2 linked regions of the Methylibium petroleiphilum PM1 genome follow. The protein of the gene in region 2 interacts with the protein of the main gene of each other region in a pairwise test. Links are inferred from orthologs where the notes say so. Each region holds a gene or a part of one and is shown on either strand. Other genes may lie near its edges.

Region 1 (4,602 bases), 230 kb from region 2 along the record:
GACCCAGGTCGGGTGCGGGTCCGAGTGGCGCGGGGTCGTCGGAGGTCATGCGCGCAGCGTAGACGCTGCGCGGCCCGCGGTCCTAGCGGGTAGACACCGAGCACAAGGTCGGTGGCAGCGGCGCGGCTGGCCCCGCGGCCGCCCGGTCGTCAGCCGCGTCGCACGCGCCGCAGTTCGTCGAGGATCAGCAGCGCGGCGCCCACGGTGATGGCGCTGTCGGCGATGTTGAAGGCCGGGAAATGCCAGCCGGCCCAGTGGACGTCGAGGAAGTCGACCACGTAGCCGTGCAGCAGCCGGTCGATCACGTTGCCGATGGCCCCGCCGAGGATCAGCGACAGTGCCCAGGCGAACAGGCGCTGGTGCCCCTGGCTGCGCAGCATCCAGACGATGAAGCCGGCCGCCACCAGGCCCAGGCCGACGAAGAACCAGCGCTGCCAGCCCGAGGCGCCGGCCAGGAAGCTGAACGCCGCGCCGGTGTTGTGCACGCGCACGATGTTGAAGAAGCCCGTCACGTGGCGTGCATCGCCGTACTGGAAGTGGCCGAGGATCAGCGTCTTGGTGAGCTGGTCCAGCACGATCACGATCAGTGCGACGCCCAGCCAGGTGAGCAGGCCGCCGCGGCCGAGGGTCGTTGTCCTGGCCATGGCGTCAGGCCACCGTGCGGCTTTCGCCGGCACCGTAGAGATTGTTGGTGCAGCGGCCGCAGATCGTCGGGTGGGCCGGGTCGGCGCCGACGTCGTCGCGGTAGTGCCAGCAGCGTTCGCACTTGGCGGCGCTGCTCGGCGTGACCGCGACCGTCAGCGCGTCGGCCGCCGCCGCGGTGGCGGCCGAGGTGATGAACACGAACTTCAGGTCCTCGCCCAGTGACTGCAGCAGCGCCAGGTCGTCGGCCGGCGCGCCGACCGCCACCGTGGCCTGCAGCGAGGCGCCCACCGCGCCGGCGGTGCGGACGGCCTCGATCTCCTTGTTGACGGCATCGCGGATCTCGCGCACGCGGGCCCACTTGTCCAGGCGCGCGGCATCGGGGGGCGCGAAGGGGGTATAGGTCTGCGTGAAGATCGACGGCGACACGCCCGGCGCGAAGATCGGCCAGGCCTCCTCGGCGGTGAAGCTCAGGAACGGCGCCATCCAGCGCAGCATCGCGCCGGTGATGCGGTGCAGCGCGGTCTGCGCGCTGCGCCGCGCCAGCGATTTCGGGGCGGTGGTGTAGAGCCGGTCCTTCAGCACGTCGAGGTAGAACGCACCGAGGTCTTCGCTGCAGTAGACCTGCAGTTTCGCGACCACCGGGTGGAATTCGTAGACCTCGTAGTGCGCCAGGATCTCGGCCTGCAGCTGCGCCGCGCGGTCGATCGCGTAGCGGTCGATCTCCAGCAACTGCTCGTCCGGCACCGCGTCGGTCGCCGGGTCGAAGTCGCTGGTGTTGGCGAGCAGGAAGCGCAGCGTGTTGCGGATGCGCCGGTAGGCGTCGACCACGCGTGCGAGGATCTTGTCGTCGATGTTCAGGTCGCCCGAGTAGTCGGTGCTGGCGACCCACAGCCGGATGATCTCGGCACCCAGCTTCTCGCTCACCGACTGCGGCACCACGGTGTTGCCGAGCGATTTGCTCATCTTGCGGCCCTGGCCGTCGGTCGCGAAACCGTGCGTCAGCAGGCCGCGGTAGGGCGCACGGCCCTCGATCGCGCAGGCGATCAGCAGCGAGCTGTGGAACCAGCCGCGGTGCTGGTCGTGGCCCTCGAGGTAGAGGTCGGCCTCGGGCCCGCCGTCGTCGCGGCCGGCGCCGGCATGGCTGCCGCGCAGCACGTGGAAGAAGGTCGAGCCGGAGTCGAACCACACATCGAGGATGTCGGTGCTCTTGGCGTAATCGCCGGCTGCCTCGCCCAGCCACTCGCGCGGGTCGAGCCGCGACCAGGCCTCCACGCCGCCCTGCGCCACCAGCGCGGCGGCGCGGTCCATCAGCGCCAGCGTGTCGGGGTGCAGCTCGCCGCTCACCTTGTGCAGGAAGAAAGGCAGCGGCACGCCCCAGTTGCGCTGGCGGCTGATGCACCAGTCGGGCCGGTTGGCGATCATGTCGCGCAGTCGGGCGCGGCCGTTCTCGGGGTAGAAGGCGGTGGCGTCGATCGCCGCCAGCGCGGTCTGGCGCAGCGTCTTCGGCGCCTTGTCGACGGTGAACACGCCCTCGCCCTCGTCCATGCGCACGAACCACTGCGCCGCGGCGCGGTAGATCACCGGCGTCTTGTGGCGCCAGCAGTGCGGGTAGCTGTGCTCGAGCTTTGCGGTCGCCATCAGCCGGCCGGCATCCTGCAGCGCCTGCACGATCAGCGGGTTGGCCTTCCAGATGAACTGGCCGCCGAACAGCGGCAGCTCGGCCGCGTACACGCCATTGCCCTGCACGGGGTTCAGGATCTCGTCGTGCTTCATCCCGTGCGCGATGCAGGAGTTGAAGTCCTCCACGCCGTAGGCCGGCGCCGAGTGGACGATGCCGGTGCCGTCCTCGGCGGTGGCGTAGTCGGCCAGGTAGACCGGGCTGCGGCGCGCGTAGCCCGGGTGCACGTGGGCCAGCGGATGGTGGAACTCCAGGCCCTCGAGCGCCTGGCCGGCGGTCGTGGCGAGCACCGTGCCGGCCAGGCCGTAGCGCGCCAGGCACTTCTCCACCAGCGCATTGGCCAGCAGCAGCAGGCCGCGCTCGGTGTCGACCAGCGCGTACTCGAGCTCGGGGTTGAGGTTCAGCGCCTGGTTGGCGGGAAGGGTCCATGGCGTCGTGGTCCAGATCACCGCGAACGCGTCCTTGGCCAGCGCCGGCAGGCCGAAGGCGGCGGCGAGCTTCTGCGGCTCGGCGGCCAGGAAGGCCACGTCCACCGTCGGCGAGGACTTGTTCTCGTACTCGATCTCGAACTCGGCCAGCGAGCTGCCGCAGTCGAAGCACCAGTACACCGGCTTCAGGCCGCGGTAGACGAAGCCGCGCTCCATCACGCGCTTCAACGCGCGGATCTCGCCGGCCTCGTTGCCGAAGTCCATCGTGCGGTAGGGCTGGTCCCAGGCGCCGAGCACGCCCAGGCGCTTGAAGTCGGCCCGCTGCTGCTCGATCTGCTCGGTGGCATAGGCACGGCTCTTCGCCTGCACCTCGTCGCGCCCCAGGCCGCGGCCGTGCAGCTTCTCGATCTGGTTCTCGATCGGCAGGCCGTGGCAGTCCCAGCCCGGCACGTAGAGCGCGTCGTAGCCGGCCAGCTGACGCGCCTTGACGATCATGTCCTTCAGCACCTTGTTCAGCGCGTGGCCGATGTGCAGCTGGCCGTTGGCGTAGGGCGGGCCGTCGTGCAGCACGAAGCGCGGCCGGCCGACGCGGGCGTCGCGCAGGCGCTGGTAGGTGCCCTGCTGCTCCCACTGCTTCACCCAGCCCGGTTCGCGCTTGGGCAGGTCGCCGCGCATCGGGAAGGGCGTGTCGGGCAGGTTCAGCGTGGCGCGGTAGTCGGTGGGCTGGTCGGTGCTCATGGCGTTCTCGGCGCGGCCGCGCGGGCGGCGCGCGGCGGGGACAGGGCAGGGGGTGCGTCGGCGCAGCGGGCGCCGGCGCCGCAGGGTCAGCGGCCCTGAATTCGATCGCGGGTGGTCTGGCGGCGCTCGGCCGCATGGGCCGCGTGCGGGCTGCTCGTCAGCCACTGGCGCGCCTGGCTCACGTCCTGCGCGATCGCGGCGGTCAGCGCAGCGAGCCCGTCGTAGCGGGCTTCGTCGCGTAGCTTGTGCAGCAGTTCCACGCGGACGAGTTTACCGTAGCCCCCCTCGGCGCCCAGGTGCGCAGGCCAGTCCAGGCAGTGCACTTCGAGGAGCACCCGGCCGCTGTCGTCCACCGTGGGGCGGGCCCCCAAGCTGGCCACACCGTCGAGCGGCTCGGCGGTCAGGCCGTGGGTGCGCACGACGTAGATGCCGTGCGCGGCCGGCTTGGGGTGGGGGAAACGCAGGTTCAGCGTGCGGAAGCCGTCGCCGCCGTCCGGGCCGGCGCCGAGCTCGCGGCCCAGCTTGCGGCCGTGGGTGACGTGGCCGCTGATGCTGTAGGGCCGCCCCAGCAGGCGGGTGACCAGCGCCATGTCGCCGGCGCCCAGCGCCTCGCGCACCGCCGAGCTGCTGACGCGCAGGCCGTGCACCTCGTAGCTCATCATCCGCGCCACGTCGAAGCCCTGGCGTTCGCCGGCGGCGTCGAGCATCGCGTAGTCGCCGGCCCGCTTCGCGCCGAAGCAGAAGTCGTCGCCCACCAGCACGTAGCGCGCCTTCACGCCGCGCAGCAGCACGTCGTCGATGAAGGCCTGCGGCGACTGGTCGGCGAAGGTCTGGTCGAAGCGCAGCACGACGACGCGCTGCACGCCGCAGCGCGCCAGTTCGCCGAGCTTGTCGCGCAGCGTGGCGATGCGCGCCGGCGCCTTGGCCGGGGTGCCGGCACGCGCGGCGAAGAAGTCGCGCGGATGGGGCTCGAAGGTCAGCACGGTGCTGAGCAGGTCGCGGTGCTCGGCCTCGCTCTTGAGCAGCGCCAGCATCGCCTGGTGGCCGCGGTGCACGCCATCGAAGTTGCCGACCGTGACGGCCGACGCGCCGCCATCGGCCAGCAGGATGTGG
Region 2 (4,181 bases):
GCCGACGCAGGCGACGTCATCACGGCGTTCCAGAGGCATCGTGACGAGGTTCATGAACCAGGGGGTGACGAGAATACCGACCGCCTCCACGTCGCCGCCGGATTCTGGATCGGCGATCGCCGGATCGAACGCCGGTTCGAAACCCACCGCTTCCACCTGCAACGCCGGGTTCAGAACCGGCACGCCAGCCATGCGATCGCGCTCGATGCCGCGGAACAGGTCCACGAGATCGCAGACGCGCCGCGACAAAGCGGCAGCAGGAGACGACGCAGCGCTCATGATCAGGTGGTGCCGTCGAGCACCATGAACTGCTCGGCATCCCCGTCGCACTGCGGGCATCGCCAGTGCGGCGGCAGATCCGAGAAGGACGTGCCGGGGTCGATCTGCCAGACGGGATCGCCGAGCGCGGGGTCGTAGACCCACCAGCAGATCTTGCATTCGAGACGCGCGCCGGCCGGCAGGCGGGCGCTGTTGCCGAGGTAGCTGCCTTCGAACCGCGGCGGGCTGCTGGAGTTCACGGTCTCACCCCGCACACGAAAGCGGTGCGCTCGACGGCCTGCAGGACCGCCGGGTCGAGGCACGCCGCTCTTCTCATGCCTGCTCCACCCACTCCAGCACTTCCCTCAGACGCTCGTGCGAATCGTCGAGGTCTTCCTTGGCGGCTTGGGCCACCTCAGGCAGCTCGACGACTTCGACGGTGTTGAGGATGACCACGTCCTGCGAGTTGTAGTACACGACGCGCCAGCAATTGGGCATGCGGGTGTTGGTGATGCGGCAGTTGCCATAGCCGCGCGACAGGATCAGCACCCGGCCCGTGCCGAGATGGTGATCGAGGAAGCCGATGTCTTCGGTCGACATCGGCAGCAGCGTGAGGTTGACGACGTGAGCCGCCTGGCCCGGACGCCAGATGCGCCACTGATCCTCGATCTCGGCCAGCAGAGAGGGTGCGTTCTGCACATTGGGGGGCAGATCGCCGGTCCAGCGCGGCACCTGGGCCCAGACATCGTCGCGTGCGGCCGCCTTCAGCGCCTGCGGCACGGGGCCGAGTTCGATGACGTCCGACATGACCTGACCATCCATCGAGCGGACCACGCGCCACACGCCGGCAAAGACGGACTCCTGCACGCGCAGCTCATGACTCGCATCGCCGTCGCTCTTGACCAGCGCACTCACCTCGCCCTCGCCGAGCACCTGGTTGACGAGCTGCAGGTCCGCGGCTGGCAGTCCCAGCAGGTCGACGCTGCGGTTGCCGCCGTTGCGGCGCGCGTCGTCGAGGGCCATCAAGGCCTCGCGCAAAGCGCGGTGCGCCTGCTCTCGCGCGGCGATCTCCTCGGGCTCGGGAAGAATCGGCGGGCGGAAGGTCTCCATGCCCTGGGGCATCGGCATGTACTGGAGGCTCTCGTCCTCCTCGGGCTGGCTGCCCGGACCAACGCCTATGCCCACGACCGGTATCGGAAAGTCTTTCATGAGGTGCTTCCGTGAAAGGGTTGTTTCAATGGCACGACGAACCGGAGGATCCGGCACTGACCACCGGGATGCCGATGGTCGGCGCGCGCGAGGTCGGCATGGCCAGCGCCTGCTTGACGCGTTCGACGTAATCGTCCCAATCGAGCATGCCGGAGATCGTGGTCACGTACTGGCCATCCCGCAGGAACAGCAGCGTCGGCCAGCGCTGCGAACCGTAGCGGCGAGCCACGGCTTCCTCGCTCTGTCGCGGCACGACGCCGACGAGGAAACGCCCCGGGAAGCTGCGTTGCAGCTCCGGCAGCACGACAGCCACATCCAGCCCCTCAGGAAAGCGGACCGGATCGCCAGCGAACAACACGACGCGATCACCTCCCTGCGCGGCCCAGTCACCGATGCTGGTCTCGTCGACCCACGTCGCACCGTGGACGCTGACGAGCCGCTCGATCAGCGGCGACGTTTCGGGAACGGCCATCGTCGTCTTGGGGGGCTGCACGGGCAGCTTCACCAGGGTTTCGTGGCTCGACGTGTCGGTACTCATGGTGATTTCTCCAAAGTGGGGCTGGATGCCGCCCCCGCCAAAGCAAGGACTTCGTCCTGGTTCATGCGCGACGGCAGGGCGAAGGAGGCGACGCCGTCGGCGGCATCGCCGTGCATCACCGCTTCGAGCAGATCGAGCGTGGCGTCGATCTCGCGCGCGCGCTCGGTCGTCAGACGCTCCTGAGCGCTGTCGATGAACACGAGCAGCCAATCACCGGGTGCGACGTCGCCCACCAGCGCCGTCCGGACACGGCGAGACTCACCTCGGCCGCGGCACTGCGCGTGACCGGGCTCGACGCTCAACACCTGCATGGGAAGTCCGATGCACATGGCGGCTCGATCAGTTCTGAGCGACTGGCGGGAAGAAGCGTTCGTCGCCGACTCGGCACGCAAGTTCTTCCGGTGGGCGCTGCTCTTCGTAGCGGCCGATATCGAGCTCCGAGAAGGTCACCGACTCGTGCTCGCCCAGCGGCGCGGTGCGCGGCACGGGCCTCGCGCCCCATTGGCGCAGCGTGTCGACCCCATGCGCGAGCGCGTCCTCCAGCGCCTGCTTGACGCGCGGCCGCAGGCTGCCGCCGTAGTCCTCCAGCTCTTCAGGCTGGCAACCGATCAGCAGCACCTGCTTCGGGTACTGCTCCGTCAGCAGCGCCAGCATCAGCACCTCCTGGAAGCCGGTCTGGTGAAGGCTCATCTTCTTCGCCCCCATGAAGCGCGGCACGTCGTCGTTCTCGACCAGCTTCAGCGTGCCTGGCGTCAGCCCGTAGTCGATGGCATCGAAGATCAGCAGGCGCGTCGCAGCCTGCACGTGCTGGATGAGGTAGAGCCCCTGGGTGCCGCCGTCGATCAATTGCACGTGAGGCGCGAACTCGTAGCGGCGCTGCAAGGCCTCGATGCAACGCACGCCGAAGCCTTCATCGGCCCACAGGACGTTGCCAATGCCGAGGACGCAGATTACCTCCGCCTCAGGGTTGCCACCTAGGTCGTGACAGTCGCCAGCAGACGGACGAGCGCTCATGCGGGTTGACTCCAACAAGAAAATCAGTGGGTGCCGCGGGTGCGGCGGGTCTGGACGCGGAGCAACTTCCAGGTGTGGAAGCTGTCCCAGGCAGATTGCAACGCGAGCCAGAACGCCGCATCGGTTCCGAACACCAGCGCGCAACGGATGGCGGTATCGGCCGTGATACCGCGCTGGCCATGCACGATCTCGTGCAAGCGCCGGCGCGATACGCCGAGCAGGCGTGCCGCCTCGGTCTGCGAGAGACCGAGCGGGGTCAGGTAATTGCGCCGGAGAAAGCGCCCCGGATGCCAGGGAGCACGGCCCGGCACCCCGGGTGGCAGCAGCATCGTCGTGGCCGCAAGGGACCGCGACGAACGATCCGAGGCCCCGGCTCCCCGCGAGAAAAAGTCGCCCGCGCCGGACGGCCCTCCCGGTGCGCGCACATGCCGCACTGGACCGATCCATGCCAGTCGCTCGCCCGCCGCCGCTCCGACCGTCCGGGTCGCGCCCCAGCCATTGCGCTGAACCAGATCTTGCAGGCTCATGGCCGTCAGTCCTTGAAGGTGCGGTGGCCGGAGATCATCGTGCTCACCACGCTCGATCGACCCATGATGTCTTCGCGGATGGCGGCGTACACGTGCACGATGACGAACACGATCAGCCACCACATCCCGAGGTGGTGCCAGGTGTGCACGTCCTGGGACTGCCCGAACAGCGGGATCACCCAGCCGAACATCACGTCGGCCCAGGAACCGGCCTGCGCGCCTTCACCGTACAGCGCGAACCCGGTCACGACCATGAACACGGCCGTCAGGAAGAACATGAAGAACATCGCGAAGCGTGCCAACGGGTTGTGTCCCACGTACTTGCCGGGCCGCGCGCTCACGAAGGCATACCACTTCACCATGCCCCATACCTCGAGCCAATAGGCGCGCTGGAACACCGGTACCCAGAACAACTCGCGGGCGTGGTGGTTCCCGACCACGGCCCAGTAGAGACGCCCGAGCAAACCGACGGCCAGCAGGTAGCCGGCGGCGAAATGGGCGAAGCGGATGTAGCCCATCAGGTAATTGGCGCTGGCCTCGCCCGGCATGGTCGGCAAGGGCGAGCCGATGAAGTAGCCCGTGATGGCCAGCACGCTGATGGCCAGCGCATTGATCCAGTGCCAGATGCGCACCGG

The links. Proteins that work in one complex are often made in the same cells at the same time.
Region 1: the proteins of MPE_RS14240 (region 2) and ileS interact in binary tests that used the Escherichia coli proteins (3 or more experiments, as listed by UniProt). The link is inferred for Methylibium petroleiphilum PM1 from one-to-one orthologs.

Annotation. Positions count from the first base shown.
Region 1 is NC_008825.1:3,236,443-3,241,044, reverse strand. What follows is about bases 449-3,868. They hold ileS (isoleucine--tRNA ligase), read right to left. Parts: upstream 3,490-3,868; coding sequence 649-3,489; downstream 449-648. Other genes in these bases: MPE_RS15365 (bifunctional riboflavin kinase/FAD synthetase), read right to left, coding at 3,576-3,868; lspA (signal peptidase II), read right to left, coding at 449-644. In the rest of the region: MPE_RS15380 (DUF2189 domain-containing protein), read right to left, coding at 1-49; more of lspA, read right to left, coding at 150-448; more of MPE_RS15365, read right to left, coding at 3,869-4,602. UniProt on the Escherichia coli protein: Catalyzes the attachment of isoleucine to tRNA(Ile). As IleRS can inadvertently accommodate and process structurally similar amino acids such as valine, to avoid such errors it has two additional distinct tRNA(Ile)-dependent editing activities.
Region 2 is NC_008825.1:3,001,456-3,005,636, forward strand. What follows is about bases 1,183-4,181. They hold MPE_RS14240 (HyaD/HybD family hydrogenase maturation endopeptidase), read right to left. Parts: upstream 3,020-4,181; coding sequence 2,345-3,019; downstream 1,183-2,344. Other genes in these bases: MPE_RS14225 (hydrogenase expression/formation protein), read right to left, coding at 1,183-1,467; MPE_RS14230 (thioredoxin domain-containing protein), read right to left, coding at 1,493-2,005; MPE_RS14235 (HypC/HybG/HupF family hydrogenase formation chaperone), read right to left, coding at 2,002-2,334; MPE_RS24675 (HigA family addiction module antitoxin), read right to left, coding at 3,043-3,546; cybH (Ni/Fe-hydrogenase, b-type cytochrome subunit), read right to left, coding at 3,552-4,181. Outside these bases: [NiFe]-hydrogenase assembly chaperone HybE, read right to left, coding at 1-339; MPE_RS14220 (rubredoxin), read right to left, coding at 282-518; more of MPE_RS14225, read right to left, coding at 592-1,182.